DNA from 3 places in the Pseudomonas sp. MUP55 genome. Region 2 is predicted to be linked to each of the others. Evidence: predicted binding sites of a transcription regulator. Region 2 holds the regulator's gene; each other region holds the start of a gene.
What was found. Region 2 encodes FliA, which starts transcription of late flagellar genes. Its sites were predicted from a motif close to CTAAAGTTTNNNNNNNNNNNGCCGNTAA; they were not measured.
Positions count from the first base shown of each region.

Region 1: a site for FliA is predicted at 4,342-4,369, ahead of flgM (flagellar biosynthesis anti-sigma factor FlgM). Genes of this name have one in related genera too.
Region 3: a site for FliA is predicted at 2,833-2,860, ahead of motA (flagellar motor stator protein MotA). Genes of this name have one in related genera too.

Region 1 covers NZ_CP138214.1:4,457,739-4,468,353, forward strand. Annotated here, with positions in the region: gene flgD (flagellar hook assembly protein FlgD) at 1-436, opposite strand, end outside; gene flgC (flagellar basal body rod protein FlgC) at 453-896, opposite strand; gene flgB (flagellar basal body rod protein FlgB) at 900-1,307, opposite strand; gene cheR (protein-glutamate O-methyltransferase CheR) at 1,618-2,445, opposite strand; gene SC318_RS20035 (chemotaxis protein CheV) at 2,492-3,424, opposite strand; gene flgA (flagellar basal body P-ring formation chaperone FlgA) at 3,500-4,264, shown strand; gene flgM (flagellar biosynthesis anti-sigma factor FlgM) at 4,406-4,723, shown strand; gene SC318_RS20050 (flagellar protein FlgN) at 4,772-5,242, shown strand; gene SC318_RS20055 (flagellar brake protein) at 5,339-6,088, shown strand; gene SC318_RS20060 (MFS transporter) at 6,150-7,529, opposite strand; rRNA gene rrf (5S ribosomal RNA) at 7,906-8,021, opposite strand; rRNA gene SC318_RS20070 (23S ribosomal RNA) at 8,177-10,615, opposite strand, start outside.
Region 2 covers NZ_CP138214.1:4,110,284-4,120,898, reverse strand. Annotated here, with positions in the region: gene flhF (flagellar biosynthesis GTPase FlhF) at 1-1,315, shown strand, start outside; gene fleN (flagellar synthesis regulator FleN) at 1,421-2,254, shown strand; gene fliA (RNA polymerase sigma factor FliA) at 2,251-2,991, shown strand; gene SC318_RS18455 (chemotaxis response regulator CheY) at 3,159-3,533, shown strand; gene SC318_RS18450 (protein phosphatase CheZ) at 3,552-4,340, shown strand; gene SC318_RS18445 (chemotaxis protein CheA) at 4,352-6,529, shown strand; gene SC318_RS18440 (protein-glutamate methylesterase/protein-glutamine glutaminase) at 6,578-7,717, shown strand; gene SC318_RS18435 (flagellar motor protein) at 7,717-8,457, shown strand; gene motD (flagellar motor protein MotD) at 8,639-9,526, shown strand; gene SC318_RS18425 (ParA family protein) at 9,577-10,365, shown strand; gene SC318_RS18420 (CheW domain-containing protein) at 10,365-10,615, shown strand, end outside.
Region 3 covers NZ_CP138214.1:629,470-640,084, forward strand. Annotated here, with positions in the region: gene asd (archaetidylserine decarboxylase) at 1-336, opposite strand, end outside; gene SC318_RS02635 (rhodanese-like domain-containing protein) at 353-1,168, opposite strand; gene SC318_RS02640 (HDOD domain-containing protein) at 1,226-2,761, opposite strand; gene motA (flagellar motor stator protein MotA) at 2,929-3,780, shown strand; gene motB (flagellar motor protein MotB) at 3,784-4,797, shown strand; gene rsgA (small ribosomal subunit biogenesis GTPase RsgA) at 4,965-5,996, opposite strand; gene orn (oligoribonuclease) at 6,105-6,647, shown strand; gene SC318_RS02665 (trimeric intracellular cation channel family protein) at 6,840-7,457, shown strand; gene queG (tRNA epoxyqueuosine(34) reductase QueG) at 7,454-8,518, opposite strand; gene SC318_RS02675 (NAD(P)H-hydrate dehydratase) at 8,582-9,442, shown strand; gene tsaE (tRNA (adenosine(37)-N6)-threonylcarbamoyltransferase complex ATPase subunit type 1 TsaE) at 9,430-9,900, shown strand; gene SC318_RS02685 (N-acetylmuramoyl-L-alanine amidase) at 9,916-10,615, shown strand, end outside.

The DNA of each region.
Region 1 (10,615 bases), 350 kb from region 2:
CTTTGTCGGTGATCTTGATCGAGACGTTGCCCGTCGCCGCCGTCACCGCCACCGAACCGGTCATGCTCTTGCTGGTATCGACCAGCGCCTTGTCGGTCTGAGTGATGATCGAACGCCCCACCAGCGATGAAGCCTGCAGCGCCTGGGAAGAGCTGAAGTTGCTCGAGATGTTATTCACCGAGTCGTTCAGAGTGTTGATGCCTTCCAGGCTGCTGAACTGCGCCAGCTGGGCCACGAACGCACCGTTGTCCTGTGGCGACAGCGGGTTCTGGTTTTTCAGCTGGGTCACCAGCAATTGCAGGAATGCATCCTTGCCCAAGGCCTGGTTGCCGGTGGCGGCTTTGGAAACATTCGCTACATTGTTCGACGCGTCCTTGACCTTGGAGTTGAACAGGTCCTGGACAGCCGTATTGTTGGATGTATCAACGATGGCCATTATTTGGCGCCCCTTATCACTGACCCAGGGTCAGGACCTTCTGCATCATGGTTTTGGCGGTGTTCATCATTTCCGCGTTGGTCTGGAACGAGCGACTGGCGGAAATCATGTCGGCCATTTCCTCGACCACGTTGACGTTGGGGTAGTAGACATAACCCTTTTCGTTCGCAGCCGGATGGTTGGGTTCGTAGCGCGCTTCAAGGTTGCTCTGGTCTTCAACCACACCCAGCACCTGCACGCCCTGGCCAGCGGCATCCTGGTTCTGGAACAGCGAATCACTGCCGCCGCTCTGGCCGCCCTGGAACATGGTGGCAAATACCGGGTGACGGGCACGGTAAGTCTGGTCAATGCTCGAAGACACGGTCTCGGCGTTGGCGATGTTACTGGCGACGGTGTTCAAGCGCGTGGTCTGCGCGCTCATGCCACTGCCGGCAATATTGAAAACACTGGACAGGGACATGGCTTACTCTCCACGCAGGGCTGACATCAGCCCTTTGAATTTGCTGTTGAGCAGGGTAAAGCTGGCCTGGAAGTTCACCGAGTTTTCGGCGTAGTTCGATTGTTCCAGTTGAGCATCGACGGTGTTCTGGTCGATCGACGGCTGCATCGGCGTGCGATACAGCAGCGACTCGTCACCACTGCTCAGGCCTTGCGCTTCGATATGACGGCTGTTGGTCATGTTCAAGGCGAAGGTGCCGTTCTTGGTCTTGTCCTGCTGCGCGGCGAGCACGGCGGAGAAGTCCAGATCCCGAGCCTTGTAGTTCGGGGTGTCGGCGTTGGCAATGTTGTTGGCCAGGACTTCGGCACGCTGGGCGCGAAAGCCCAGGGCTTGTTCGTGGATACCGAGCGCTTTATCGAAGCTGATGCTCATGGCGGAAACCTTTAGGCTGACCTGCTGTTCGTTAACAGGGCTATAGCAAGGTGCATGCCAATCTTTTGGAGCCCCGTATATCAGGGGCTTGCGGGGGAGAAGGCTTGCGGCAATGCCAGAAAAGCGGCAAGCCATTTCCGCCTGGCGCCAGTAAAGCGGCAATCGGGAGTTGCCGCTTTCTTCAACTTTGCCGTAGATACGATTGTGGGAGGGGGCTTGCTCCCGATAGCGGTAGTTCAGTTGATGTTCCTATCACTGATACACTGCTATCGGGGGCAAGCCCCCTCCCACATTTTTGACTGCGTATTGCTTATTTGGCCTGGTAGATGATCCCAGGACTGCACTGCACCATCTGGAAATGATCAGGCAGGCCGTTCAGTGCCTCGGAAGCACCGAGGAACAAATAGCCGCCACGCTTGAGCGTGCCATGGATACGCAACAGGATGTCTTTCTTCACTTCGGCGGAGAAATAAATCAGCACGTTGCGGCAGAACACCATGTCGAACTTGCCCAGGCTGGCGTAGCTGTCGAGCAGGTTGAACGAGCGGAACTCCACGCGGTTCTTGATTGGCGCCTTGATCGCCCAACGCCCTGCCCCTTTGGGGTCAAAGTAGCGTTGCAGCCGCTCCTGGGACAAACCTCGGCCCAGCGCCAGGCTGTCGTACTCACCGGTCTTGCAGTTGGTGAGCATGGTGCCCGACAAGTCCGTCGCCACAATCTGCGCGCCGGCCTTCAACTGACCCATGTTCGTCCGTTCGAACTCGTCGATGGACATCGAGATCGAATACGGTTCCTGACCCGACGAGCACGCGGCCGACCAGATACGCAGGCGCTGGCCCGGGCTGGCCTTGATGGCTTCGGGCAGCACCTTGTTCTTGAGCACCTCAAAAGGATAGGTATCACGAAACCACAGGGTTTCGTTGGTGGTCATGGCATCGACCACCATCTCCTTGAGCCCACTGCGCGGCTGCCCCTGGATCCGCTGGACCAACTCACCCAGGGACTTGATGCCCTGCTGTTCCATCAGCTTGTTGAGGCGGCTGGATACCAGGTATTGCTTGTTTTCACCAAGCAATATGCCACAGGCCTTTTCCAGGAAGACCCGGAACTGTTCGAAATCCAAATTACCCGTAGACAATGATACCGCCTCTTAAATCGTGTGACCGCCAGGAGGGAAAATCCCCCTAGCCGTGATCTGCTGCCTTGATCCGGTCAACTACCCGGGATGCGAGGTCATCAGGCCGGAATTTAGCCAGGAAGTCATCTGCGCCGACCTTCTTGACCATTGCCTGATTGAATACCCCCGACAACGAAGTATGCAGGATGATATGTAATTTTTGCATGCGTGGATCGCTGCGTATCTCAGCCGTGAGGGTGTAGCCATCCATTTCCGGCATCTCGATGTCGGAAATCATCATCAGGAATTCTTCTTCCGGTTTCTTGCCTTCATCCACCAGCTTGCGCAGGTAATCCAAGGCCTGACGTCCGTCATTGAGGGCAACGACATCGACACCGACGGTTTGCAGGCAACGCGTGACCTGCTTGCGAGCGACAGAGGAGTCGTCCACGGTCAACACGCGCAGGGACACCGCCTTGTGCGCCGTCTCGGCATCCACCACGCCGACCGAAATGGTCTCCGAGGTCGGTGCGACTTCGGCGAGGATTTTCTCCACGTCAATGATTTCCACCAGTTGATTGTCCACGCGCGTCACGGCCGTCAGGTAGTGATCGCGCCCGGTGCCCTTGGGTGGCGGGTGGATCTCTTCCCAGTTCATATTGACGATACGTTCCACCGAGCGCACCAGGAACCCCTGGGTCTTGGTGTTGTACTCGGTAATGATCACGAACGGGCTCTGACGGTCCTGCAAACCAGAGGAGCCAGTGGCCATTGCCAAGTCAAGAATCGGAATGGTCGCGCCACGGATATTGGCGACGCCGCACACCACCGGACTGGATTTAGGCATGATCGTCAACTTGGGACACTGCAACACTTCACGCACTTTAAACACGTTGATGCCGTACAGCTGCTTGCCGTCCAGGCGGAAAAGCAACAACTCCAGGCGATTCTGCCCTACCAGCTGTGTGCGCTGGTTTACTGAATCCATTACACCTGCCATGCCCAGACTCCTAAATCCCAGAGGTACGATGCGTACCCAACACTAAACGGCACGAGCTTTGCTATTTGGTTGGCTATGGATATTAAAACGACAGTTTCCCGACGCCCTTGCCGCCCAAAGTACCGCAGACTGCTCTGCGCCGCGATGGCGCTGCTTGTCTGGGGCGTGGGCGTCGCGGCTCGCGCCGACAACGTCACCCTGCCTGATCTCCTTATCGGCGTCACCCAGGGCTTTCTTGAATTCACTGTAGAAGATTATCTGGAGTCCACACAGACACCTGGACGCTATGAGATTCAGGTCAACCAGCTGGACCCGCGCCTGCGCATGCCCATGTGTGACAAGGAATTGACAGCCACCCTGGAAAGCCCGGCCCAGCCCATCGGCCGCGTAACCGTCAAAGTACGCTGCGAAGGCGCGTCTCCCTGGACCGTGTTCGTGCCGGCCCAGGTCAAATTGTTCCGCGACGTTGTTGTGGTAGCGCGACCATTGAAGCGCACCGGCATTATTGGCTATGACGATGTTGCGTTGCGTGAACGGGATATCAGCTTGATCAACCAGGGTTACCTTACCTCCCTGGACCAGGCGATCGGGCAGCGGCTTACCCGACCAATGGTCACCGATCAGGTCATCACGCTGGTTCATCTGGAGCAGGCTGAAGTGATTCGCAAGGGTGACCAGGTGGTGATTTCCGCCAGCAGCGGCGGGCTGAACGTAAAAATGCCGGGGGAAGCGCTGTCCAACGGTGGCATGAGCGAACAGATACGGGTGAAGAACCTCAACTCGAACCGCGTGATCAAGGCGCGGGTGACGGCGCCTGGCCAAGTGGAGGTGGCGCTATAGATGACTGGAATCAGTTGCCCGCTTTTCCTACACTGTGGGTTGGATGCCGAGCCTTGCGAGTTAATTGTCACTCGCGGCTAAAGTTTGTCCGGGTATGGCCGAAAACATGGCAAGCGTCCAAATACCCAGAGGTTTTTTATCATGGTCATTGATTTCAATCGTTTGAACAGCAACCAGCCCCTACCGGGCGCCACGCGCACCAACGGTGCCAAGGAAAGCGTAGAAGCCAAGTCTCAGCCCGTGAAGGCAGAGCAGGCAAGCGCGAGCCCGAGTGGGGAATCGGTACACCTGAGCAATGAGGCTCAACAGTTGCAGAAAGTCACTGACTCGCTGCGCGATCAACCGATCGTCAATAAAGCCCGCGTGGCCGAATTGAAACAGGCAATCGCCGACGGCACTTACACAGTCGACAGCAACCGTGTAGCCAGCAAGCTGCTTAACTTCGAAGCCGAGCGCTAGGCAAAGGCCTTCGCTGGGCTTCTGGACGCTTAACACCCAAGGCCAGCCATGCACCACGACGAACATTTGCTTGAACTGATCATTGATGATCTGGCGCCGACGCAACAATTGCTCGAGCTGCTTAAAGAAGAGTCCCTGGCACTGTATGGCCGGGATATGCCTTTGCTCGAAGAAATACTGGCGCGCAAACAGTCGCTGATTGTGCTGCTCGAACAGCACGGCAAGAAACGCAGCGAGATCCTGACCAGCCTGGGCTTGCCCGCCGATCACGACGGCCTGGCACAGCTGGCGAGCCATTCCTCGGTCGGCGAACAGTTACTGGCGCAAAGCAAAGCGCTCAATCAACTGCTCGCTCAATGCCAGGAAGCCAACCTGCTCAACGGCCAGTCGATCCAGCTTCAGCAAGCCACCACTGCCAACCAGTTACGCATTCTTCATGGCGGCGAGCCTCCGGCGCTCTATAACGCCCAGGGTTCCACTTCGCGCCTGGTCAAGCCAAGCACCCGCAGCCAAGCCTGACGCCGGTTTACAGCGCGACCTATCCAAGGTGCGCTACATACTGGCAAAATGCCGGTTCTTGCGTGTAGTCGTATTTTGCCTGGAGATGGAACAACCGTGTTCAACGCCCCTAATGCGGAAGATGCACCGCAGCCACCGAAGGTCCTCACCACGCCTCTGGAAATCGCCAGCACGCTGCGGATGCTCCAGGACAGCCATGATCCGCTGATCATCACTTTCCACGAACGCAGCCAACGCTTCCAAAGCTATCTTGTGGACATCGATCGGGACAGCAAGACACTGACCCTGGACGAGATGATTCCGCGTGATGGTGAACGTTATCTGGAAAATGGCGAACCCTTCCGCATCGAGGGTTTCCATGATGGGGTACGGGTTGCCTGGGACAGTAACGGCACGCTGAACATCAGCGAAAAAGACGGCCACCGCATCTACACTGGCAGCATGCCCGGCGAAGTGGTCTACCATCAGCGTCGTGATGCGTTCCGCGCTGCATTGAAGCTGGCGCAGTTGGTGAACATTGAACTGGGTGGCGAGAAGCTCAAGGCACCGCTCAGCGGCAAGCTGCTGGACATCTCGGCCACCGGGTGCAAATTGCGCTTTGAAGGGGATATCTCCGAACGCCTGCAGTTGGGCCAGGTGTATGACCGCTTTATCGCCGCGCTGCCGTTCGGCAGCATGACCACCGCTGTGGAGCTGCGCTATCTGCATTTCGAAGACAGGATCAACACAACCTTTGCGGGCGTGCGCTTCCATAACATGAGCGGCCTGGTGCAGCGCCAAGTGGAGCGTTTTGTGTATCAACTGCAGCGCGAAGCTCGACGCTTCGACAAGGATGACGATCTGTAAGCCTTGAAACGCGGATGTAAAAAAAACGGGCAGATCCTGAGGGATCTGCCCGTTTTTTCGTTCAGGGGCGCGCCCTGCTCAGGTCATGGGGATGTTCGTCCGGGTCTATAGGCTCTGAGGGAGCCTGCGCAGCCGGCTCCTGAACCGCTGGTTCAGGCTCAGGATCGGGATCAGGAACCGTGTCCTGCATCTGTTCCTGTACCACCTGTTCATCCACCCGCGGATCCAGTGCAGCCACCAACGGCGAACTGGACATGCTGTCTGGCATTGCTACGTGATGCAGCGGCGCGTCGTCGACCTGATGCAGGTTAGTCACGGCCTTCGGCCGAATACGCCATACCAGGATCAACGCACATAGACTGAAAAATGCGTACAGCATCTGGCTGCCGAACAGCTTCATGACCACGCCCGCCAAGAGCGGCCCGATACTGGCACCCACCCCGTAAGTCACCAGCAACATAGCGGTCAGCGACACCCTGCGGTCACCTTCCACATGGTCGTTGGAAAACGCCACCGCCAGTGGGTAAAGACAAAACTGCACGAGTGAACACAGAAAACCTGCCACGAACAGCACTTCCAAAGGCACGCTGGTCATGATCGCCAAGGGCAACGCCGCCACCGCCAGGCAAAAGGCAAAGCAGCGAATCAGCAGTGCGCGGTCATAGCGGTCCGACAACCAGCCCAACGGCCACTGCACGAGCAGGCCAGCGAAAATACAGGAACCCATGAACAGACCGACCTGCTCGGTCGTCAGCCCCTGCTGGGACGCATAGAGCGGCGCCAAGCCGTAGAACGAGCCGACAATGAGGCCAGCTCCCAGCACCGTGCTGAGAGACTGTGGCACACGCTTGATAAAGAAACGCGGCTCCATCGGCGCAGGGTGTAATGGCGCCGGGTGAATGCGTCGGGTCATGGCTACCGGTACCAGGCACAGGGCAAAGCACAGCGCGACCAGCATCAACAGCTCAAGGCCCAGGTGGGGGTGCATGACCAGTATCAACTGGCCGAGCACCAGGCCGAGGTAGGAGGCGATCATATAGCCGCTGAACACGACCCCCCGCTGCTTGGCATCCGCCTGCTCGTTGAGCCAGCTCTCGATAACCATGTACTGGCACATCATCCCCAGGCCAACGATTATCCGCAGTACGATCCACGCGGGCAGCCAATCGATCAAGCCATGCCCCAACACAGCCGCGCCGACGATCCCGGCGCAGGTAGCGTAAGCACGTATATGCCCGACACGGGCGATCAAACGGTGGCCGATCTTGCCGCCCAGCACCAGACCAAAGTAGTTGGCCGCCATCAGCGCACCGACCCACAGACTGTCGACATGGTCGGCCGCCAGGCGCAAGGCCAGGTAAGTACTGAGCAGGCCGGAGCCGATCAGCATCATCAAGGAGGCGAAATAAAGGGCTCGAAAAGATTTCCAGATCTGGCGCATCGGCGTTCCGAGCGGCTCCTTGCAGTGAGGGGACAGGACTATCGGAATGATAGTCCGCAGTGGTCAGGTCCGGACAGGCGACATGAGCCATTACCGGGATTATTTTGCTTAACAGCTCAGACGCTGCATGCGTGCCTTTGAGGTACATAGAGCCAGAGATAAATATGCAGCGCACCACCTGTGAACCTTGAACATCCGCAAGGTTCGACTGGTGTTTGGAAATCGACCATAAAAGGCCTGAATAGAGCGGTCCACAGGATGCTGAACATGCCTGTAAGCTCTGCATCAGCGTCGGCGAACTCAAGAGCATGGGGATTTTCGACCGCCCAAAACAAAACCCCTGTCTGCGTTAGCAAACAGGGGTTCTGGAATTTAATCTTGACGATGACCTACTCTCACATGGGGAAACCCCACACTACCATCGGCGATGCATCGTTTCACTGCTGAGTTCGGGATGGGATCAGGTGGTTCCAATGCTCTATGGTCGTCAAGAAATTCGGGTACTGAGTCGTGGCCAGTTGGCCTCGCTTCAGCAAATTGGGTATGTAATAGAATTTGGTGTTTTGCAAGCGTCGAACTTTCGGTTCATTTCGTCTTCACACACCGCAATCTGGTCTCTCTCGAGTCGCAAATTGCTTGGGTGTTATATGGTCAAGCCTCACGGGCAATTAGTATTGGTTAGCTCAACGCCTCACAGCGCTTACACACCCAACCTATCAACGTCGTAGTCTTCGACGGCCCTTCAGGGAACTCAAGGTTCCAGTGAGATCTCATCTTGAGGCTAGTTTCCCGCTTAGATGCTTTCAGCGGTTATCTATTCCGAACATAGCTACCCGGCAATGCCACTGGCGTGACAACCGGAACACCAGAGGTTCGTCCACTCCGGTCCTCTCGTACTAGGAGCAGCCCCTCTCAAATCTCAAACGTCCACGGCAGATAGGGACCGAACTGTCTCACGACGTTCTAAACCCAGCTCGCGTACCACTTTAAATGGCGAACAGCCATACCCTTGGGACCGGCTTCAGCCCCAGGATGTGATGAGCCGACATCGAGGTGCCAAACACCGCCGTCGATATGAACTCTTGGGCGGTATCAGCCTGTTATCCCCGGAGTACCTTTTATCCGTTGAGCGATGGCCCTTCCATACAGAACCACCGGATCACTAAGACCTACTTTCGTACCTGCTCGACGTGTCTGTCTCGCAGTCAAGCGCGCTTTTGCCTTTATACTCTACGACCGATTTCCGACCGGTCTGAGCGCACCTTCGTACTCCTCCGTTACTCTTTAGGAGGAGACCGCCCCAGTCAAACTACCCACCATACACTGTCCTCGATCCGGATAACGGACCTGAGTTAGAACCTCAAAGTTGCCAGGGTGGTATTTCAAGGATGGCTCCACGCAGACTGGCGTCCACGCTTCAAAGCCTCCCACCTATCCTACACAAGCAAATTCAAAGTCCAGTGCAAAGCTATAGTAAAGGTTCACGGGGTCTTTCCGTCTAGCCGCGGATACACTGCATCTTCACAGCGATTTCAATTTCACTGAGTCTCGGGTGGAGACAGCGCCGCCATCGTTACGCCATTCGTGCAGGTCGGAACTTACCCGACAAGGAATTTCGCTACCTTAGGACCGTTATAGTTACGGCCGCCGTTTACCGGGGCTTCGATCAAGAGCTTCGCGTTAGCTAACCCCATCAATTAACCTTCCGGCACCGGGCAGGCGTCACACCCTATACGTCCACTTTCGTGTTTGCAGAGTGCTGTGTTTTTAATAAACAGTCGCAGCGGCCTGGTATCTTCGACCGGCATGAGCTTACGGAGCAAGTCCTTCACCCTCACCGGCGCACCTTCTCCCGAAGTTACGGTGCCATTTTGCCTAGTTCCTTCACCCGAGTTCTCTCAAGCGCCTTGGTATTCTCTACCCAACCACCTGTGTCGGTTTGGGGTACGGTTCCTGGTTACCTGAAGCTTAGAAGCTTTTCTTGGAAGCATGGCATCAACCACTTCGTCGTCTAAAAGACGACTCGTCATCAGCTCTCGGCCTTAGAATCCCGGATTTACCTAAGATTCCAGCCTACCACCTTAAACTTGGACAACCAACGCCAAGCTGGCCTAGCCTTCTCCGTCCCTCCATCGCAATAACCAGAAGTACAGGAATATTAACCTGTTTTCCATCGACTACGCTTTTCAGCCTCGCCTTAGGGACCGACTAACCCTGCGTCGATTAACGTTGCGCAGGAAACCTTGGTCTTTCGGCGTGGGTGTTTTTCACACCCATTGTCGTTACTCATGTCAGCATTCGCACTTCTGATACCTCCAGCAAGCTTCTCAACTCACCTTCACAGGCTTACAGAACGCTCCTCTACCGCATCACTTACGTGATACCCGTAGCTTCGGTGTATGGTTTGAGCCCCGTTACATCTTCCGCGCAGGCCGACTCGACTAGTGAGCTATTACGCTTTCTTTAAAGGGTGGCTGCTTCTAAGCCAACCTCCTAGCTGTCTAAGCCTTCCCACATCGTTTCCCACTTAACCATAACTTTGGGACCTTAGCTGACGGTCTGGGTTGTTTCCCTTTTCACGACGGACGTTAGCACCCGCCGTGTGTCTCCCATGCTCGGCACTTGTAGGTATTCGGAGTTTGCATCGGTTTGGTAAGTCGGGATGACCCCCTAGCCGAAACAGTGCTCTACCCCCTACAGTGATACATGAGGCGCTACCTAAATAGCTTTCGAGGAGAACCAGCTATCTCCGAGCTTGATTAGCCTTTCACTCCGATCCACAGGTCATCCGCTAACTTTTCAACGGTAGTCGGTTCGGTCCTCCAGTTAGTGTTACCCAACCTTCAACCTGCCCATGGATAGATCGCCCGGTTTCGGGTCTATTCCCAGCGACTAGACGCCCTATTAAGACTCGCTTTCGCTACGCCTCCCCTATTCGGTTAAGCTCGCCACTGAAAATAAGTCGCTGACCCATTATACAAAAGGTACGCAGTCACCCAACAAAGTGGGCTCCCACTGCTTGTACGCATACGGTTTCAGGATCTATTTCACTCCCCTCTCCGGGGTTCTTTTCGCCTTTCCCTCAC
Region 2 (10,615 bases):
GCAAGTGAAGCGTTTTTTCGCCGCCGATATGCGTCAGGCCATGAAGTTGGTCCGCGATGAGCTGGGCGCCGATGCCGCGATTATCGGCAACCGTCGTATTGCCGGCGGTGTCGAGCTGACGGCTGCCCTGGATTACACGCCCCAGGCCCTGGCTCCGCGCGTGCCGAACATGGAGCTGGAGGACGAGCTGCGCAAGACCGCTTCGCGCATCGTCTCGGCCCAGGCCGAACTGAGCATGCGTGGCGACAGCGATGCCACCACCAACCGCCAGCTGTTCGCCGGCTTGCCCCTGACCGCCGCCGAGCCGCTGGTTGAACCTACCTTTGTCGAACCGCCACGTCCCGCCGCGCCAGCCCCGGCCGCCACGGTCGACCAGCGCGTGTTCGATTCGATGCGCTTTGAACTCAACGGCCTGCGCGAGCTGCTCGAAGTGCAGCTCGGCTCGCTGGCCTGGACGCAACTGCAAGGCAGCAAGCCGCAACAAGCCAACCTGTGGCGTCGCCTGCAGCGCATCGGCCTGTCCGGTCCGTTGTCCCGCGACCTGCTGGCGCTGACCGCCGAAGTCCAGGAGCCGCGCCAAGCCTGGCGCATGCTGCTGGCGCATTTGGCGCGGATGATCGCCACCCCGGAAATCGAACCCCTGGAAGAAGGCGGTGTGATCGCCATGGTCGGCCCCGCCGGCATGGGCAAGACCACCACCCTGGCCAAGCTGGCCGCGCGTTATGTGCTCAAGTACGGCGCGTCGAATATCGCGCTGGTGAGCATGGACAGCTACCGCATTGGCGCCCAGGAGCAACTCAAGACCCTGGGCCGCATTCTCAATGTGCCGGTGACCCACGTCGACCCGGGCCAGTCCCTGGCCAATGCCCTCGATCCGCTGCTGCGCAAGCGCGTGGTGTTGATCGATACCGCCGGCCTGCAAGCCAGCGACCCGGCCCTGCGCATGCAGCTCGAAAGCCTGGCCGGACGCGGCATCAAGTCAAAAAATTACCTGGTGCTCGCAACCACCAGCCAGAAACAGGTTCTTACCGCTGCCTATCACAGTTACAAGCGCTGTGGCCTGGCCGGTTGCATCCTGACTAAACTGGATGAAACCGCCAGCCTGGGCGAAGTGTTGAGCCTGGCAATCAGTCATGAACTGCCGGTCGCCTACCTGACCGACGGGCCGCGGATCCCGGATGATTTGCATCTGCCGCGCCGTCATCAGTTGGTCAGCCGTGCTGTCAGTGTGCAAATGCAAGACGAGCCTAGCGAGGAAGCGATGGCCGACATGTTCGCCGACCTTTACCACAACCCGGCAAAGCGGGTGGGGTGAGGCAGGATGAACACCGTGAAATGTACCTACATCGATGGCCTGCAAGCGATACACGCGGCCAACCCCTGTAGCCTGCGTCTAAGCAAGACAAGGTAAAGAAATAAAATGGGCAGCATGCATCCCGTACAGGTGATCGCGGTGACCGGCGGCAAAGGTGGCGTCGGCAAAACTAACGTGTCAGTGAATTTGTCCCTGGCCCTGGCAGAGCTTGGCCGTCGCGTCATGCTGCTGGATGCTGATCTGGGCCTGGCGAACGTGGACGTTCTGCTGGGGCTGACACCCAAACACACCCTCGCCGATGTGATCGAAGGTCGCTGTGAGCTGCGCGATGTGCTGCTCCAGGGCCCCGGTGGCATCCGCATCGTGCCGGCCGCCTCGGGCACCCAGAGCATGGTGCACCTGAGCCCGGCGCAGCATGCCGGCCTGATCCAGGCTTTCAGCGATATCGGCGACAACCTCGACGTGCTGGTGATCGACACCGCCGCCGGGATCGGCGAGTCGGTGGTCAGCTTTGTGCGCGCCGCCCAGGAAGTGCTGCTGGTGGTCTGCGACGAACCCACCTCGATCACCGACGCCTACGCCCTGATCAAACTGCTTAACCGTGACTACGGCATGAACCGCTTCCGCGTGCTGGCCAACATGGCCCAGAGCCCGCAGGAAGGCCGCAACCTGTTTGCCAAGTTGACCAAGGTCACGGATCGCTTCCTCGACGTCGCCTTACAATACGTCGGTGCGGTGCCCTACGACGAGTGTGTGCGCAAGGCCGTGCAGAAGCAGCGTGCGGTCTATGAAGCGTTCCCCCGTTCGAAGTGCGCACTGGCGTTCAAGGCCATTGCCCAGAAGGTCGATACCTGGCCGTTGCCTGCCAACCCTCGGGGGCATCTGGAGTTTTTCGTCGAGCGATTGGTACATCAGACGAGCGCAGGACCGGTGCTATGACAGCGAACGGCTACAACGCCTACAAGAAGTCCGCCCGTGACACTCAGGGCGAATTGATCGAGCGCTATGCGCCGTTGGTCAAGCGTATTGCCTATCACCTGTTGGCTCGTCTGCCCGCCAGCGTGCAGGTGGAAGACCTGATCCAGGCCGGCATGATCGGCCTGCTCGAAGTGTCGACCAAATACGATGCGAGCAAAGGCGCGAGTTTCGAGACGTATGCGGGTATTCGTATCCGTGGTGCGATGCTCGATGAGGTGCGTAAAGGGGATTGGGCGCCGCGTTCGGTACACCGCAATACGCGAATGGTCAGTGACGCAATTCGCGCAATTGAAGCAAAAACCGGTCGTGACGCTAAAGATCATGAAGTTGCGGCCGAACTCCAATTGAGTCTCGATGATTATTACGGGATTTTGAACGATACCTTGGGCAGCCGCCTGTTCAGTTTCGACGACCTGTTGCAGGACGGCGAACACGAAGGGCTGCACGAGGACGGCGCGAGCGCGCATATGGAACCGTCGCGCGATCTGGAAGATGAACGCTTCCAGGGGGCGCTGGCGGAGGCCATTGCCAATTTGCCGGAGCGCGAGCGCCTGGTGTTGGCGCTGTACTACGACGAAGAGCTGAACCTCAAGGAAATCGGTGAGGTCCTGGGGGTCAGCGAATCGCGTGTCAGCCAGTTGCATAGCCAGTGCGCGGCCCGCTTGCGGGGGCGGTTGGGAGAGTGGCGCGCGCGCTGACAGGCAGTGTGGGGACACTGCAGACGCTACCGCGGGGGTATGAGCCTTCGCGGTTTCGTTGCGTGGTGCCCTGGGCAGTCCTTTTTGTGTAACGCCTGTTGAATGAAGTGGCGCGTCCAGGTGCTGGGCGCGTTTAAGACTGCTTGGAGGTCGAATTGGACAAGAACATGAAAATCCTCATCGTTGATGACTTCTCAACGATGCGGCGGATCATAAAAAACCTGTTGCGTGACCTTGGGTTCACAAACACGGTCGAGGCGGACGATGGCATTACCGCCATTCCGATCCTCAACAGCGGCAGCATCGACTTTCTGGTAACCGACTGGAACATGCCGGGCATGACCGGTATCGACTTGCTGCGCCACGTGCGTGCCGATGAAAAACTGCGCAGCCTGCCGGTGTTGATGGTGACCGCCGAAGCCAAGCGTGAACAGATCATTGAAGCCGCCCAGGCCGGGGTCAACGGTTACGTGGTCAAGCCATTCACAGCATTGGCCTTGAAAGAGAAGATCGAAAAAATCTTCGAACGCATCCACGGCTAAAGCCATCGCGGGGGAGCTATGGAGAATAACGAAACGTCACAGGGCGATTTTGAGTCGACCCTGAAGAAACATGCTCACCAGTTGGTCGACAGCCTTGAAAAGGGCCAGTTCGGTGATGCGGTGCAGTTGATCCATGAGCTTAACCAGACCCGTGACCGCGGCCTGTACCAGGAAGTGGGCAAGCTCACGCGTGAGCTGCACAGCGCGATCGTCAATTTCCAGATTGACCCGCGCATGCCCCAGGCCGAAGAAATTTCGCAGATCACCGATGCCACCGAACGCCTGTCCTATGTGGTCAGGCTGACCGAGGCGGCGGCCAACCGCACCATGGACCTGGTGGAGAACGCCACGCCTCTGGTCAACGGCATGGCCACTGAAGCCCAGGCCCTGAGCGCTGACTGGGGCCGCTTCATGCGCCGTGAAGTGGGGGCTGAAGAGTTCCGTGAGCTGGCCCGCCGGGTTGACGGTTTTCTGTCGCGCAGCGAACAGGAAAACCGCACGGTGGCCAGCAACCTCAACGACATTCTGCTCGCCCAGGATTACCAGGACCTCACCGGTCAAGTGATCAAGCGTGTGACCCAACTGGTCACCGAAGTGGAAAGCAACCTGCTCAAACTGGTGCTCATGGCCGGCCAGGTCGACCGTTTTGCCGGCATCGAACATGACCGCGAAGCGATCCTCTCGGAAAAAGATCCACAAAAACATCTCGCCAAGGGTGAAGGTCCGCAGATTCATGCCGATAAACGTGAAGACGTCGTATCCGGTCAAGATGACGTAGACGATTTGCTGTCCAGTTTAGGCTTCTAAGGAGCACCCACATGAGCTTCGGCGCCGATGAAGAAATCCTTCAGGATTTCCTTGTAGAGGCCGGCGAAATTTTAGAGCAACTGTCCGAACAACTGGTCGAGCTGGAAAGCCGTCCGGATGATGCGAACCTGCTCAATGCAATTTTTCGCGGTTTTCACACTGTAAAAGGGGGCGCCGGCTTCCTCCAGCTCCATGAGCTGGTGGAGTGCTGCCACATCGCCGAGAACGTCTTCGACATCCTGCGCAAGGGTGAGCGTCAGGTCGACTCGGAATTGATGGACGTGATTCTCGAAGCACTCGATGCGGTCAACGGCATGTTCAGCCAGGTGCGTGAACGTGCACCGGTCACCGCCGCCACCCCGGAACTGCTGGCCGCCCTGGCGCGCCTGGCCGAACCGGCGGCCGAAGCACCGGCCGCGCAAGCCGAGCCTGAGCCTGTGGTAGAAGCCGAGCCGGACGTGACCGACAGCGAGTTCGAACAGCTGCTCGATTCGCTCAATGCGGTCAAGGCTCAAGCTGAGGCCCCGGCTCCGGCTGCAGCCGCGCCTGTTGCCGCGCCGACCAGCGAAGACATTACCGACGCGGAATTCGAATCCCTGCTCGATCAGTTGCATGGCAAGGGCCAGTTCGCGGCTGACGCCGTGGCTCCGGCCGCTGCACCGCCGGCGCCAGCCGCCAGCGCCAGCACCGATATCACCGACGACGAATTCGAGGCGCTGCTCGACCAGCTGCATGGCAAAGGCACGTTCGTCGCCGATGCCCTGCCGAACGTTGCGGCCACCGCAGCCGCTCCAGCTGCCAAGTCTGAACCGGCCGCTGACGGACTGATCTCCGACAACGAGTTCGAAGCCTTGCTGGACGAGCTGCACGGCAAAGGCAAGTTCACCGAAGTGGCCCCTGCCGCCGCCGCGGCGGTGGCTACGCCAGCACCGGTCGCCGCCAAAGCCGCGGCTCCGGCCGCCGCGCCCGCCCCGGCGCGTGCCGCCGCTGCGCCGGTTGCCGACAAGCCTGCCAGTGAAGCCGAAACCACCGTGCGCGTGGACACTGCGCGCCTGGACGACATCATGAACATGGTCGGCGAACTGGTACTGGTGCGTAACCGCCTGGTGCGCCTGGGCCTGAACAGTGGCGACGAGGCCATGCAGAAGGCCGTGTCGAACCTGGACGTGGTCACCGCGGACCTGCAGACCGCCGTGATGAAAACGCGCATGCAGCCGATCAAGAAGGTCTTCGGCCGTTTCCCGCGCCTGGTGCGCGACCTGGCGCGTCAGCTCAAGAAAGAAATCAATCTGGAACTGGTTGGCGAAGAAACCGACCTCGACAAGAACCTCGTCGAGGCCCTGGCCGACCCGCTGGTCCACTTGGTGCGCAACGCCGTCGACCATGGCGTGGAAACCCCGGAAGAACGCGAAGCCTCCGGCAAGTCACGCGGTGGCAAGGTGATCCTGGCGGCCGAGCAAGAGGGCGACCACATCCTGCTGTCGATCACCGATGACGGCAAAGGCATGGACCCGACCATCTTGCGCAATATCGCGGTCAAGCGCGGCGTGATGGACAAGGACGCCGCCGACCGTCTCACCGACACCGAGTGCTACAACCTGATCTTCGCCCCCGGCTTCTCGACCAAGACCGAGATTTCCGACGTGTCCGGCCGTGGCGTCGGCATGGACGTGGTGAAGACCAAGATCAGCCAGCTCAACGGCTCGATCAACATCTACTCCACCAAGGGCCAGGGTTCGAAGATCGTCATCAAGGTGCCGTTGACCCTGGCGATCATGCCGACCCTGATGGTGATGCTGGGCAACCAGGCCTTCGCTTTCCCGCTGGTCAACGTCAACGAGATTTTCCACCTCGACCTGTCGCGCACCAATGTGGTGGACGGCCAGGAAGTGGTGATCGTGCGCGACAAGGCCTTGCCGCTGTTCTACCTCAAGCGCTGGCTGGTGGCATCGGCCAAGCATGAAGAGCAGCGCGAAGGCCATGTGGTGATTCTGTCGGTGGGCACCCAGCGCATCGGCTTTGTGGTCGACCAACTGGTGGGCCAGGAAGAAGTGGTCATCAAGCCGCTGGGCAAAATGCTGCAGGGAACCCCGGGCATGTCGGGCGCCACCATCACCGGTGACGGCCGCATCGCGCTGATTCTTGATGTTCCGAGCATGCTCAAGCGTTACGCCGCACGGCGTATTTGATTCTGGCGGGGCAGGGCAGTAATGCCCGCCCCGTCTAACGGAGTGTTTATGGCAGTCAAGGTCCTGGTGGTGGACGATTCGGGTTTCTTCCGCCGCCGCGTCTCGGAGATTCTTTCCGCCGATCCAACGATCCAGGTAGTCGGCACGGCCACCAACGGCAAAGAGGCGATTGATCAAGCCATTGCGTTGAAGCCGGACGTGATCACCATGGACTACGAAATGCCGATGATGGATGGCATCACGGCCGTGCGTCATATCATGCAGCGCTGCCCCACACCGGTGTTGATGTTCTCCTCGCTGACTCACGAAGGCGCCCGGGTCACCCTGGACGCGCTGGACGCCGGCGCGGTGGATTTTTTGCCGAAGAATTTCGAAGACATCTCGCGCAACCCCGAGAAGGTCAAGCAGATGCTGTGCGAGAAGGTGCACAGCATTTCGCGCAGTAACCGCCGCAGCCTGTTCAGCGCACCCGCGCCGACATCCGCACCTGCACCCACGCCCGCCGCTGCGCCGACCTCGTCGTTCAGCCGTCCGGCACCCGCACCTGCGCCCGTCGCTCGGCCTGCACCGGCTGCGCCGACCCGCGCGGCTGCCCCGAGCGCCCACTCGCCCGCGCCCAAGCGCAAGGCCTACAAGCTGGTGGCAATCGGTACGTCCACCGGTGGGCCGGTGGCCTTGCAGCGTGTACTGACCCAACTGCCGGCCAACTTCCCGGCGCCGATCGTGCTGGTGCAACACATGCCCGCCGCCTTCACCAAGGCTTTCGCCGAGCGCCTGGACAAGCTGTGCCGCATCAGCGTCAAGGAAGCCGAGGACGGCGACATCCTGCGCCCTGGCCTGGCGCTGCTGGCTCCGGGTGGCAAGCAGATGATGGTGGACGGGCGTGGCGCGATCAAAATCCTGCCGGGTGACGAGCGTCTCAACTACAAGCCGTGCGTGGACATCACCTTCGGTTCGGCGGCCAAATCCTACGGCGACAAAGTTCTGGCGGTGGTGCTCACCGGCATGGGCGCCGACGGCCGTGAAGGCGCGCGCCTGCTCAAGCAGGGCGGCAGCGCCGTCTGGGCCCAGGACGAGGCCAGTTGCGTGATCTACGGCATGCCCATGGCCATCGTCAAGGCTGACCTGGCCGATGCGGTCTACAGCCTGGACGACATTGGCAAGCATCTGGTGGAGGCCTGTCTCTGATGGATGTGTTGAGCCTGATCGGCATCACCCTGGCATTTGTCGCCATCATCGGTGGCAACTACCTCGAAGGCGGCCACCTGGGCGCCCTGGCCAACGGCCCGGCGGCGCTGATCGTGATCGGTGGCACCGTGGGCGCGGCCTTGTTGCAGTCGCCGATGAGTTCGTTCAAGCGCGCCATGCAGATTCTGGTCTGGATCATTTTTCCGCCACGGGTCGACTTGCCAGGTGGCATCGACCGTGTGGTCAACTGGAGTCTGACTGCGCGCAAGGAAGGCTTGCTGGGCCTGGAAGGCGTGGCCGATGCCGAGCCCGACAGCTACGCCCGCAAGGGCTTGCAGCTGCTGGTGGACGGTGCCGAGCCGGAGGCGATTCGCAGCATCCTTGAGGTGGATTTCTACACCCAGGAAAGCCGTGATATCAACGCCGCCAAAGTGTTTGAAAGCATGGGCGGCTACGCGCCGACCATTGGCATCATCGGTGCGGTGATGGGCCTGATCCACGTGATGGGCAACCTGGCCGACCCTTCGCAACTGGGCAGCGGCATTGCCGTGGCGTTTGTCGCCACCATCTACGGTGTGGCGAGCGCCAACCTGGTGTTGCTGCCGGTGGCGAGCAAGCTCAAGTCGATTGCCATGCGCCAATCCCGTTACCGCGAAATGCTGCTCGAAGGCCTGCTGTCGATTGCCGAGGGCGAAAACCCGCGCTCCATCGAACTGAAGCTCCAGGGCTTCATGGATTGATGGGAATGGGCATGTGGCGAGCGAGCTTGCTCGCGCTGGGCTGCGAAGCAGCCCCACTCCAGGCAGCACGGTCATTCAGACAGGTCGCAGCGTCTGAGGTCAGGGCCGCTTCGCGCCCCAGCGCGAGCAAGCTCGCTCGCCACAATGAAGTGTTCGCTGTTGGTCAGAGAGGGAAGTGCCTGTGAGCCGTCGCCGTCGCGAGCCTGAAGAACACGTCAACCATGAACGCTGGCTGGTGTCCTACGCGGACTTCATCACCTTGCTGTTTGCGTTTTTCGTGGTGATGTACTCGATCTCGTCGGTCAACGAAGGCAAGTACAAGATCATTTCCCAGGCGTTGGTGGGGGTGTTCAACGATACCGAGCGCGCGCTCAAGCCGATCCCCATTGGCGAAGAGCGCCCCAAGACCGTGACCCCGGCCAAGCCGCTGGTCAACGACAGCGATGAAACCGCTGCCGGCGTCGGTGGCACCAGCGACCCGCTCAAAAGCATCGCCGACGATATCAGCGCTGCGTTTGGCGACCTGATCCGTTCCAACCAGATGACCGTGCGTGGCAATGAGTTGTGGGTGGAGATCGAGCTTAACTCCAGCCTGTTGTTCGCCAGCGCCGATGCGCTGCCCAGCGACCAGGCGTTCACCATCATCGACAAGGTGGCGGCGATTCTCAAACCGTTTGAGAACCCTGTTCATGTCGAAGGCTTTACCGACAATTTTCCGATCGCCACCGCGCAGTACCCGACCAACTGGGAACTGTCCTCGGCCCGGGCGTCAAGCATCGTGCGCATGCTCGCGATGCAGGGCGTGAACCCCCAGCGCCTGGCGTCGGTGGGCTATGGTGAGTTCCAGCCGGTGGCCAATAACGCCACGGTCGAAGGCCGTGCGCGCAACCGGCGGGTGGTGCTGGTGGTGTCGCGCAACCTGGATGTACGCCGCAGCCTGACCGGCACCGGCACGGCGAATGCAACACCGGATGCGGCGTTGAGGCGCGCTGGCACACAAACTGCACCGGCCCCTGCAAAGCCGTCGGTGCGGGCAAGCTCCGTCAATTCTCCGTCACCGGCTCAATAACCTATGCAATGTCTCGGTCGCGTTTGTGCCCACCGGGAGGAATCAACCGAATGAGAGTCTGGGCAGTAGCCAATCAAAAAGGTGGAGTCGGCAAGACCACCACGTCCATCGCTTTAGCCGGCTTGCTGGCCGAGGCGGGCAAGCGCGTGGTTGTGGTCGACCTGGATCCCCACGGCTCCATGACCAGCTATTTCGGCTACGACCCGGATGCGCTGGAACACAGTTGCTACGACCTGTTTCTGCATCAGGGCAGCGTGCCGAGCGATTTGCCTGGGCAACTGTTGCTGCCCACCAGCAATGACAGCATTTCGCTGTTGCCGTCCAGCACCGCGCTGGCCACCCTGGAGCGCCAGTCGCCGGGCCAGAGCGGCCTGGGCCTGGTGATCGCCAAGACCCTGGCGCAACTGTGGCAGGACTTCGACTACGCGATCATCGACAGCCCGCCCTTGCTGGGCGTGCTGATGGTCAACGCCTTGGCGGCCAGCCAGCAGTTGGTGATCCCGGTACAGACCGAGCACCTGGCCGTCAAAGGCCTGGAGCGCATGGTCAGCACCCTGGCGATGATCAACCGTTCGCGCAAGCAGGCGCTGCCGTTCAGCATCGTGCCGACCTTGTTCGACCGCCGTACCCAGGCGTCCCTCGGCACCTTGCGCGTACTGCGCGATGCCTACCCGGACACCATCTGGAATGGCTACATCCCGGTGGACACGCGCCTGCGTGACGCCAGCCGCGCCGGGCTCACACCGTCGCAATTCGACGGCAAGAGCCGCGGAGTGCTGGCGTATCGGGCATTGCTCAAACACCTGCTGTCCCAGCAGATCATGGCGCAGGTGGCGTGATGAACCGTCCCCTGGAATTCAAGACCCGGCCGCAACTGGCACTGGAATCCTACCTGGATGCCTTGCTGCAGGATGCGACAGCCGAAGAGTTGCCGGAACCGGTCCTGCTGCTGGAGCCTATCGTCGAGCCCGAGACCGCGCTGGATGAGTTCCAGCTGGCGGTGCTCGAAGAGCAGGCGCGCGATGCGCACATTGAGGCGGCGCCCGTTGTGGTGCCGATCACGCCTGACATCGTGGTGCCGGTGGTGGT
Region 3 (10,615 bases), 2.5 Mb from region 2:
GAAACTGTGGCCCTTGGCCTGGAATACACGGCCGTGTTCGATCGGGCCAAGCTGGCTGACCGCGCCATCGGCCGGGCTCAGTACGGCGCCCGGGGTTTGATCCAGTGGGCGCGCACCGTCTTTCAGCGCACGGGTGAAGAAGGCGTTGAAGTGCTCGTAGGCAGTCACGTCTTCCACCAGTGCCTGGGACATGTCCACTTGGTAACGCTTGGCGAACCAACGGGTGAAGGCGTTCTTGAACCAGTGCACGCGGCACTCGGCGATGCAGCCGGCCAAGCGCGACAGCAGGTGGTGCGGCAGCAGGTACTGACTGAGGATAAACAACTGCTTTTTCATTAAGTGTCCTTGAACTTCAAATCTCGACGGGGGTGTCGGGGTGGTTGCCCCATTCGCCCCAGGAACCGGCATAACCTTTGACGCGTGGATAACCGAGCGCCTTGGCCACCAGGTAGGTGAAGCCAGAGCGGTGGTGGGTCTGGCAGTGGGTGATGATTTCTTTATCGCGGGTCAGCCCGAGGTCTTCGAGCACCTGCGGCATGTCGCGGCGGATGCGCAGGCTGCGCGCCTTGTCCATACCGGCGGTCCATTCGAAGTTCACCGCGCCGGGGATGTGCCCCCCTTTGGCCGCGAGCACTTTTTCGCCGGAATATTCCAGCGGGCCGCGGGCGTCCCAGATACCCAGGTCGGCCGCGCCGAGCCGGCTTTGCAGGTATTCGCGGGTGGCGGTGGGACCGTCGTGCAGCGTAAGGCTCACCGGCCCGCCAACAGGCGCGGGTACATCGGTGGAAACCGGGTGGTTTTCCTCCAGCCACGCCAGAAGGCCGCCGTCGAGGTAGTGATACTTCTGGTGGCCGATGACATCGAGCAACCAGATAAAGCGCCCGGCCCAGCCGCCGCCTTCGTCGTCATAGACCACATAGGTGGCGTCGGGGGTGTGGCCCAGCTCGCCGAACAGCTTTTCCAGGTAGGCCTTGTGCGGCAGCAGGCCTGGCGCGGGCGGCTGGCCCAATTGGGTGCGCTTGGGGTCAACGAAATGCGCGCCGGGGATGTGTCCTTCGGCGTAGCGGGCGGCACTGGTGAGGTCCACCACAATCAGGTGTTCGGCATTCAGGCGACCTTGCAGGTCGCTGCATTCGATCACCAGCGGCAAGCCAGAGAAGTCAGGCATGTGAGGTCTCCTGGGCACAAATGTTGGCGATAAAGGAGGGCGATTGTAGCGCAAGCATCAGGCGCTGCGGTTGGTAAAGCTGTGCAGGGCTTTTTCGATGCATTGCGCGGTTTTGCCGAAGGCTTGCACGGTGGTTTCCGAGAACGGCCCGCCGCCCTGGTCCGCCACCATCAGCATCACCACCCGGCCATTGCAGCTCAGCGAGCGCAGCAACAGGTGTTCGCCGGTAAACAGGCGGCGCAGGATCGGCGGCAGCAGAGCCGAGAACTGCGCATGGTTGTCCGGTCCGAGACGCACCTGCGCGGATTTTTCCAGCAGGCGTTGCAGCAGCGTGCTGTTGACGACGTCCAGGCTCAGGTTGGCAGCGTCCCTGGGCAGGCCATCGGCCTGATGCACACGCAAGGTACTCAAGGCGCGATCCGCCATGAACAGCAATACGCGTTGCATGCCGCTGGCGACCAGGGCTTCCTTGGCGCAAGTGGTCAGGTGCATCGCATTGGCAAAGCGGCTCGGTTCGACCAGCAGCTCGGTGCAGCGGTTGCGCCACACCGCCAGGGCTTCGGCAGTGGGAGGCGGCGCGGGCAGCAAGCCACGGTGGACTTTTTGCACATGCCACGGCCAGATCAGCGACAAGGCCGGGTGCCAGAGGTCGGGCATCAAGGTGCTGCGCGCGCTGGTCACCGCTTGCTGGTGAACCTGCTGCTGCACATCACCCAGTGGCTCCTGCAGGTAAAGCGCCGTGAGGTATTGCCAGCGCTCGGTGTGCGGGCAGGTCCAGGACTCTTGCGCCGACATCGCCAGGCCGTTGGCCAATAGCACGGTGTTGGCCGGCTGGTTCAGCCAGCGGCGCAGGTTGGGCTCGGCGTCGAGCAATTGCTGGTGGCGCAGGGGGTCGTCCTCGCGGGCGATACGCAATGCCTTGACCAGCAGGCGCTGCTCGCCCAGCAGCAGGTTATAACCCTGGGACACCCAGATCGGCAGGTGCCAGGCTGCGGTCAGGCCGAGGCACAGGTCCAGCAGGCGCACGCCGAACAGTTGCTGCTCGACCTGGCGCGCCGACTCGCCCTTATGGATCACCCGCAGCTCCCATTCTTCCAGAAGCTTGGGATAGGCGACGGCCATCGGCCACAACGGTGACAGAAACAGCAGGCTGCCCCAATGAATGTCCTGCCACAAGCGCGCCAGGCGGCTGCCGAACAAGCCGTTGGCTTGCTGCGAGGCATGCTGGCTGACCAGCAGCAGTTGGCGCAGCGCCACGGGAATTTCAGCGGCCGGCACCGAAGGCAGGCGCGCCAGCAGCTCCTCGGCGCGTTTGAGGCCGAGGCGGTTGAGCGCCACTTCGAGGTTTTCCGCAGGTTCCGCGAGGCTGCCGTGAGTCTGGCTGTTGGCCTCGCGCATTACGCTGAGCACCAGGGCCGGGCTGTTTTGCATCAGCTCGGCAATGTCCCTCAGTGAGCTGCGACTGTCGCGAATGGCTTTGCACACGCGCTCATGGCTGGCCCGGGGGACCGGCAGCAGTACATCGTCCAGGCGCTTGATCCAGGCGGCAAGGGTGGTGGGTTTTGCAGTTGGGACTGTCGTTTCATTAGCCATGATTGGGGCGCGATCATCACGTGGGTTCAACACACCCGGAACGGGCTCAATTGGCTTTTCGCCTTAACGGGCTATAGTCTGGCGCAGTTTTGCCGATAAGTAGAACAAGAGTTTTTCAGCAGCACCCACTATGTCCATGAACCCGACGGCGCAAGTACAGATCCCCTATGGCTAAAATTATCGGCATCATTGTCGTCCTCGCAAGTGTGCTCGGTGGGTATGTCCTGTCCCACGGTAAAATTGCCGCGCTGATTCAGCCTTTTGAAGTGATGATCATTGGCGGCGCCGCCTTTGGTGCCTTCCTGCAGGCCAACCCCGGCTACATGACCATGCACGTGATCAAGAAGTCGCTGGGCATGTTCAGCTCGCGCTTCTCCCACACCTTCTATCTGGAAGTGCTGGGGCTGGTCTACGAGATCCTCAACAAGAGCCGCCGCGAAGGCATGATGGCCATTGAAGGCGATATCGAAGACGCCGCCGCCAGCCCGATTTTCGCCAAGTACCCGGCCGTGCTCAAAGACGAGCGCATGACCGCGTATATCTGCGATTACCTGCGCATCATGTCCTCCGGCAACATGGCGCCCCATGAACTCGAAGGCCTGTTCGACATGGAGCTGTTCAGCCTCAAGGAAGAGCTGGAGCATCCGTCCCACGCCGTGACCGGCATCGCCGACGGCATGCCCGGTTTCGGTATTGTCGCGGCGGTACTGGGTATCGTGGTGACCATGGCCTCCCTCGGCGAGGGCGACCAAGCGGCTATCGGTATGCACGTCGGCGCGGCGTTGGTGGGTACCTTCTTCGGTATTCTGGCGGCGTACGGTTTCTTCGGCCCGCTGGCGACGTCGCTGGCCCACGATGCCAAGGAAGAGATCAACCTCTACGAAGCGATCAAGGCGTGCCTGGTGGCATCGGCATCCGGCATGCCGCCATCGCTGGCGGTCGAGTTCGGGCGCAAAGTGCTGTACCCGAAACATCGCCCAAGCTTCTCCGAGCTGGAGCAAGCGGTTCGCGGTCGCTAAGCCATGGAAAACAATCAGCCAATCATCATCAAGCGCGTCAAGCGCTTCGCTGCGGGGCACCATGGCGGCGCCTGGAAAATCGCCTTCGCCGACTTCGCGACGGCGATGATGGCGTTCTTCCTGGTGCTGTGGCTGATGTCCACCGCTACCCCGGAACAGAAGATCGCCATTGCGGGCTACTTCAAGGACCCGATTGGTTTTTCGGAAAGTGGTACGCCCTTCGTGATCGACCTGGGCGGATCGCCGCAGTTGGCGCCCGAGCGCACCATCAACCCGGAAGTGCAGACCGAATCGCCCCAGGAGAAAATCCCGATCGAGCGCGATACGGTCGAAACCATGGCCGAGCAGGTCGAGAAAGAGCGCTTGGAGCTGTTGTTGCAAGAACTGCAGACCAAGGTCGAAGAAAACCCGCAACTGCTCAAGTTCAAGGATCAGATTTCCTTCGAGATTACCCCGGAAGGCTTGCGTATCCAGATCACTGACGCCGCCAACCGGCCGATGTTCGATTCCGGCAGCGCACGCTTGAAGCCGTATTTCGAAGATATCCTGCTGGCCATGGCTGACACCATCAAGGCGGTGCCGAACAAGATCAGCATCAGCGGCCACACCGATGCCAAGCCTTATGCGGGGCAGGGCGACTTCGGCAACTGGGAACTCTCGGCCAACCGTGCCAACGCCGCCCGCCGTGCGCTGGTGGCTGGCAGCTACCCGGACCCGCAAGTGGCGCGGGTGGTAGGTTTTGCTTCATCGCAGCTGTTCGATCCCAAAGAGCCGTTCAACCCGATCAACCGTCGCATCGATATCGTCGTGCTGACCAAAAAGGCCCAGCGTGCGATTGAAGGCGACCAGCCGCCACCGCCGGCCCAGGGCGAAGGCGCCCCCGGTGAAGTGCCGGCGGACCCGAATGCGCTGCCGCCAGGGCAGGAGCCGCTGCCGGCCCATGAACTGCGGCAGAAGCTGAACCTGTTTGATGACGGTGGTGTGAAAGAGCCGACGGCGCCTGCGCCGGGGTCCTGAACGCCAGATACAAGAAGGCCGCGATAATCGCGGCCTTCTTGTATCTGGCGTCTCATTGTAGGAGCGAGCTTGCTCGCGAAAAACGTCAACGATAACGCGTGTATTCAGGATGCCCGCGTTGCGCTTGGTGGCTTCGCGAGCAAGCTCGCTCCTACAGAGTTGGCGGCCTAGTAACTGCTCTCAGGCAAACTCGCAATAATCGACCGATAACTGTTCATCCGCTGCTGCTGCACGCGACCATCCTCCAGGGCCTTGAGCAAGGCACAGCCCGGCTCGCGGTCGTGTTTGCAGTCGCGGAAGCGGCAGGTGCCGATCAGGTCGTTGAACTCGATAAAGCCTGCTTCCACATCGCTGCGACTGACATGCCCGAGGCCGAATTCACGGATACCCGGGGAGTCGATCAGCTCACCGCCACCGGGGAAGTGGAACAGCCGTGCGGTGGTGGTGGTGTGCGTGCCCTGGCCGGACAGCTCCGACAGCGGGCCGACGCGGGTGTCGACTTCCGGCAGCAGGCTGTTGACCAGCGACGACTTGCCCACGCCGGACTGGCCGACAAACACGCTGATACGCCCGTCCAGCTGCTGTTGCAGCTGTTCCATGCCGTTGCCGTGATGGGCCGAGACTTCCAGCACCGGGTAACCCAGGGTGCGGTAGACCGCCAGCAGCGCGTTGAGCGCCGGAGCGTTTTGCTCGTCGATCAAGTCGAACTTGTTCAGCAGCAGCAGTGGGCGGATGCCGGCATGCTCGGCGGCGACCAGGTAGCGGTCGATCAGGTTGGCGTGGGGCTCGGGCAGCGGCGCGAACACGATCACGATCATGTCGACGTTGGCCGCCACCGGCTTGAGCTGGCCGCGGCTGTCGGGGCGGCGCAGTTCGGTGCTGCGTGGCAACTGGGCGACGATCACGCCGATGCCCTGGTTGCCGGCACGCCATACCACCTTGTCGCCGGTCACCAGCGCAGGCAGGTTGGCGCGCAAATGGCAGCGGGAGACTTGGCCGGCGAGGTCGCCTTCCAGCGCCTCGACCTCGACCTGCACGCCGAAGTGCGCGATCACCAGGCCCGTTTGTTCAGGCCCCAGGTCGCCGCCTTCAAGCGCTTCCACGGCGGAGGATTCACGTTTGGCGGCGCGTGCTGCGCGCTCGCCTTGAATCTTTTCGATGCGCCAGTTTTGGCGACGATTGAGCTGGCGTTTGGCCATTGGTGTTCCGTGTCGATAATGCAAAAGTTGGGTGAAACGGTCGCGAGTCTAGCACGGCGCCGCCTGCTAAACTGCCCGGCTAAGCCAAGGTGCCAAGAGAATCAAGCCATGCAAAACCCACAGAACCTGATTTGGATCGATCTGGAAATGACCGGTCTGAATCCTGACACCGACGTCATCATTGAGATGGCGACGATTGTCACCGACAGCAACCTCAACACGTTGGCTGAAGGTCCGGTCATCGCCATCCACCACAGCGATGCCGTGCTGGCCACCATGGACGAGTGGAATACCCGCACCCACGGTAACTCGGGCCTGACCCAGCGTGTACGCGACAGCCGCATCAGCATGGCCGAAGCCGAAGCCGAAACCATCGCCTTCCTGCAAAAATGGGTGCCCAAGGGCAAGTCACCGATCTGCGGCAACAGCATCTGCCAGGACCGTCGCTTCCTTTATACGCACATGAAGGGGTTGGAAAGCTATTTCCACTACCGCAACCTGGACGTGTCCACCTTGAAAGAGCTGGCTGCGCGCTGGGCGCCGGAGGTCAAGGACAGCTTCCATAAAGGCAGTACGCACCTGGCACTGGATGATATTCGCGAGTCGATTGCCGAGCTGCAGCATTACCGCAAGCATTTCATCAAGGCTTGATGATGTAGCGCCTGGGCTGGCGCTTTCGCGGGCAAGCCCACTCCCACACTTGCCCGCGTTGTCATGACGAAGGCAGTACAAATGTGGGAGGGGGCTTGCCCCCGATGGCCAACGACTCGGTTTATCGTCTTGCGCCCCCTTTTGGTGCCATCACCAAATGATTAGACTGCCGGCCTCCCTGCAAGGATCGCCATCATGCTGCTGATGCTCTACCTCATCGCCATCACCGCCGAAGCCATGACGGGCGCCTTGTCCGCCGGTCGGCGTGGCATGGACTGGTTTGGCGTGGTGCTGATCGCCTGCGTGACGGCGCTGGGTGGCGGGTCGGTGCGCGACATGCTGCTGGGGCATTACCCGCTGACCTGGGTCAAGCACCCCGAATACCTGGTGCTGACCTCCATCGCCGCACTGGTGACCATCTTCATTGCACCGCTGATGCGCCGCCTGCGTTCGCTGTTCCTGGCGCTGGATGCCGTGGGGTTGGTGGCGTTCACCTTGATCGGCTGCATGACCGCCCTGGAAATGGGGCATGGCATGTTGGTTGCGTCGGTCAGTGGCGTGATCACCGGCGTATTCGGCGGCATCCTGCGGGATATCTTCTGTAACGACATCCCGCTGATCTTCCGGCGTGAGCTGTATGCCAGCGTGTCGTTCCTCGCTGCCTGGTTCTACTTGCTGTGCCTGTACCTGGAATTGCCCAGCGAACAGGCGATTCTGCTGACCTTGTTCAGCGGCTTTCTATTACGCTTGCTGGCGATCCGGTTTCATTGGGAAATGCCCAAGTTCGTCTACAACGACGACGTCCACTAGCGAGCGGCGTGCTGGTTCAGCGCCCATTCCACATGCTCGCGCACCAGTTCCGACGGGTAGTCGCGCCGCGCTTTCAAGGCTTGCAGCACCGGAATGCTCGACGGGGCGTTACCCAAGCCCACCGCCAGGTTGCGCAGCCAGCGCTCGTATCCGGCGCGGCGCAAGGGTGAGCCTTCGGTGCTGCTGAGGAATTTATCCTCGTCCCACATAAACAGTTCAGCCAGTTCTGCGTTATCCAGATTGTGCCGTGGCTTGAAATCGCTTTCGCTGCTGGGCCGGGCGAAACGATTCCATGGGCAAACGATCTGACAGTCATCGCAGCCAAATACCCGATTGCCGATCAACGGGCGCAGGTCCTCGGGGATGGCGCTCTTGAGTTCGATGGTCAGGTAGGAAATACAGCGTCGGGCATCCAGCACGTAAGGGCCGACGAATGCGTTGGTAGGGCAGATGTCCAGGCACGCGGTACAGCGGCCGCAATGTTCGGTGGCATGGGGTGGGTCTACCGGCAACGGCAAATCGACAAACAGCTCGCTCAGGAAGAAGTAGCTGCCGGCCTTGCGATTGAGCACCAGGGTGTTTTTGCCGATCCAGCCGAGGCCAGCCTGCTCGGCGATGGCTTTTTCCAGCACCGGTGCGCTGTCGACAAAGGCACGAAAGCCAAAGGGCCCGATCTGCGCCTGGATACGGTCGGCCAGTTGCTGCACGCGCTTGCGAATCAGCTTGTGATAGTCACGGCCCAGGGCGTAGCGCGAGACATAGGCTTTTTCCGGCTCGGCCAGCCGTTGCGCCATTTGAGTATCACCGGGCAGGTAATCCATGCGCAGTGACACCACCCGCAAGGTACCTGGTACCAGTTCGTCGGGGTGGGAGCGCTTGCTGCCATGGGCGCCCATGTAGTCCATCTCGCCGTGATAGCCCGCGTCGAGCCAGCGTTGCAGGTGCTGTTCATGCTCGGCCAGGTCCAGGCCGCTGATGCCGACTTGTTGGAAGCCCAGCTCGCGGCCCCAGTCTTTGATCGATTGGGCGAGGGCGGGCAGATCGGAGGTAATAGCGGGCATGAGACACGGGAAACCACAGGTTAGATGCGTATAATTCTGCCAGACATCGGAGCTTGAAGACGCATGCCTCAGACAAAACACGAAATAACCGACGTTCAGCTTCTTTTGCCAGGCCACTTGCCGCAACTGGCTGCACGTTCTGTAGACGCCCATAAAGGCCAGTTTGGCCATCTGTTGGTGATCGGCGGCGACCGCGGCTTTGGCGGCGCAGCGTTGCTCAGTAGCGAAAGTGCGTTGCGCAGCGGCGCCGGCATGGTGTCCCTGGCGACCCGTGCCGAGCACGTGCCGGCCGCGTTGGCCCGTTTGCCGGAAGTCATGACCGTGGGCGTAAGTTCGGCCAACCAGTTGATGGGGTTGCTGGAGAAAATCTCGGTGATCGTTATCGGCCCCGGCCTGGGCGCAGCGTCCTGGGGTAAAAGCCTGTTGTCCGTGGCGGCTAATGCCCGGCTGCCGCAAGTCTGGGACGCCGATGCGCTCAATCAGCTGGCGGCTGGCGGCGTGAGTCTGCCGGCCCATTGTGTGATCACACCGCATCCGGGCGAAGCTGCGCGCTTGCTGGGGATTTCCACCGCCGACGTTCAGGCCGACCGCCTTGAGGCGGTGCGTGCGTTGAGTCGTCAATTCAACGCAGTGGCTGTGCTCAAGGGTGCTGGCAGTTTGATTGCTAGCCCGGACGGTCGCGTTTCCCGTTGTGACCAAGGCCATCCCGCCATGGCCACGGCCGGTCTCGGTGACGTCCTCGCCGGCCTGGTGGGCGCCTTGTTGGCCCAAGGCATGCCGGCTTATGAGTCAAGTTGCCTGGCCGTGTGGTTGCATGCCACGGCGGGGGATCGCCAGGGCACATTCGGACGCGGGCTTGCCGCGAGCGACCTGATACCTGCCATTCGTCAATTGCTGGAGGAACACTCGCCGTGCCTGAAGTAACTCTTTTCCTGGCTGATGAAGACGCGATGGTCGCGCTCGGTCACGCTATTGCGCGGGTGACCGGCGGGGCGGGGCTGATCTTCCTCGAAGGTGACCTGGGCGCGGGCAAGACCACGCTGTCCCGGGGCATCATTCGCGGTTTGGGCCATACCGGTGCGGTGAAAAGCCCGACGTTCACCCTGGTCGAACCCTACGAGATCGGTGACGTGCGCGCCTTCCACTTCGACCTCTATCGCCTGGTCGATCCTGAAGAGCTGGAGTTCATGGGCATCCGTGATTACTTCGACGAAGACGCGTTGTGCCTGATCGAGTGGCCAAATAAAGGCACAGGCTTTTTGCCAAAGCCTGACATGACCATTACCATTACGCCGCATGAGCACGGACGTCAGCTGAAGTTGTTGCCCCAGAGCCCGCGCGCTGAGTCGTGGTGTACCGCTCTGGCATTGGAATTCAAATAATTGGTGGGGTTAGGTATGCGCTTTCGCGCGTTGGTTGCTGTCGTGGGGGTGTTGCTTGCGGCAATGACTGTCAATGCTCTGGCTGCTTCACAGGTGAAGAGTGTTCGCCTGTGGCGAGCGCCGGATAACACGCGACTGGTGTTCGACCTGTCGGGTCCGGTCCAGCACAGTGTCTTTACCCTTACGGCGCCTGATCGCCTGGTGATCGATATCAACGGTGCGACCCTGGCCGCGCCCTTGAAAGTCTCCACCGCCAACACCCCGATTACGATGATGCGCTCGGCCCAGCGCACGCCAACCGATTTGCGCGTGGTCATCGACCTGAAAAAGGCGGTCACCCCCAAAAGCTTCTCTCTGGCGCCGAACGCTCAATATGGCAACCGCCTGGTGGTCGACCTGTTCGACAACCCCGCCGATGCCGCACCGCCGCCTGCGCCGACGCCCAGCGTGGCGACGGTGCCTGCGGTGCCGGTCAACCCCTCGCAGCCGCAGGTCAAGCTGCCACCGCCGCCGCCCGCTCCGGCAGGCAAGCGCGACATTATCGTGGTGATCGACGCTGGCCACGGTGGCGAAGACCCGGGCGCTTCCGGGTCGCGCGGTCAGCATGAAAAAGACGTGGTGCTGGCCATCGCTCGCGAGCTGCAGCGTCAGGTCAACGGCATGAAAGGTTATCGCGCCGAGCTGACCCGTACCGGCGACTACTTCATCCCGTTGC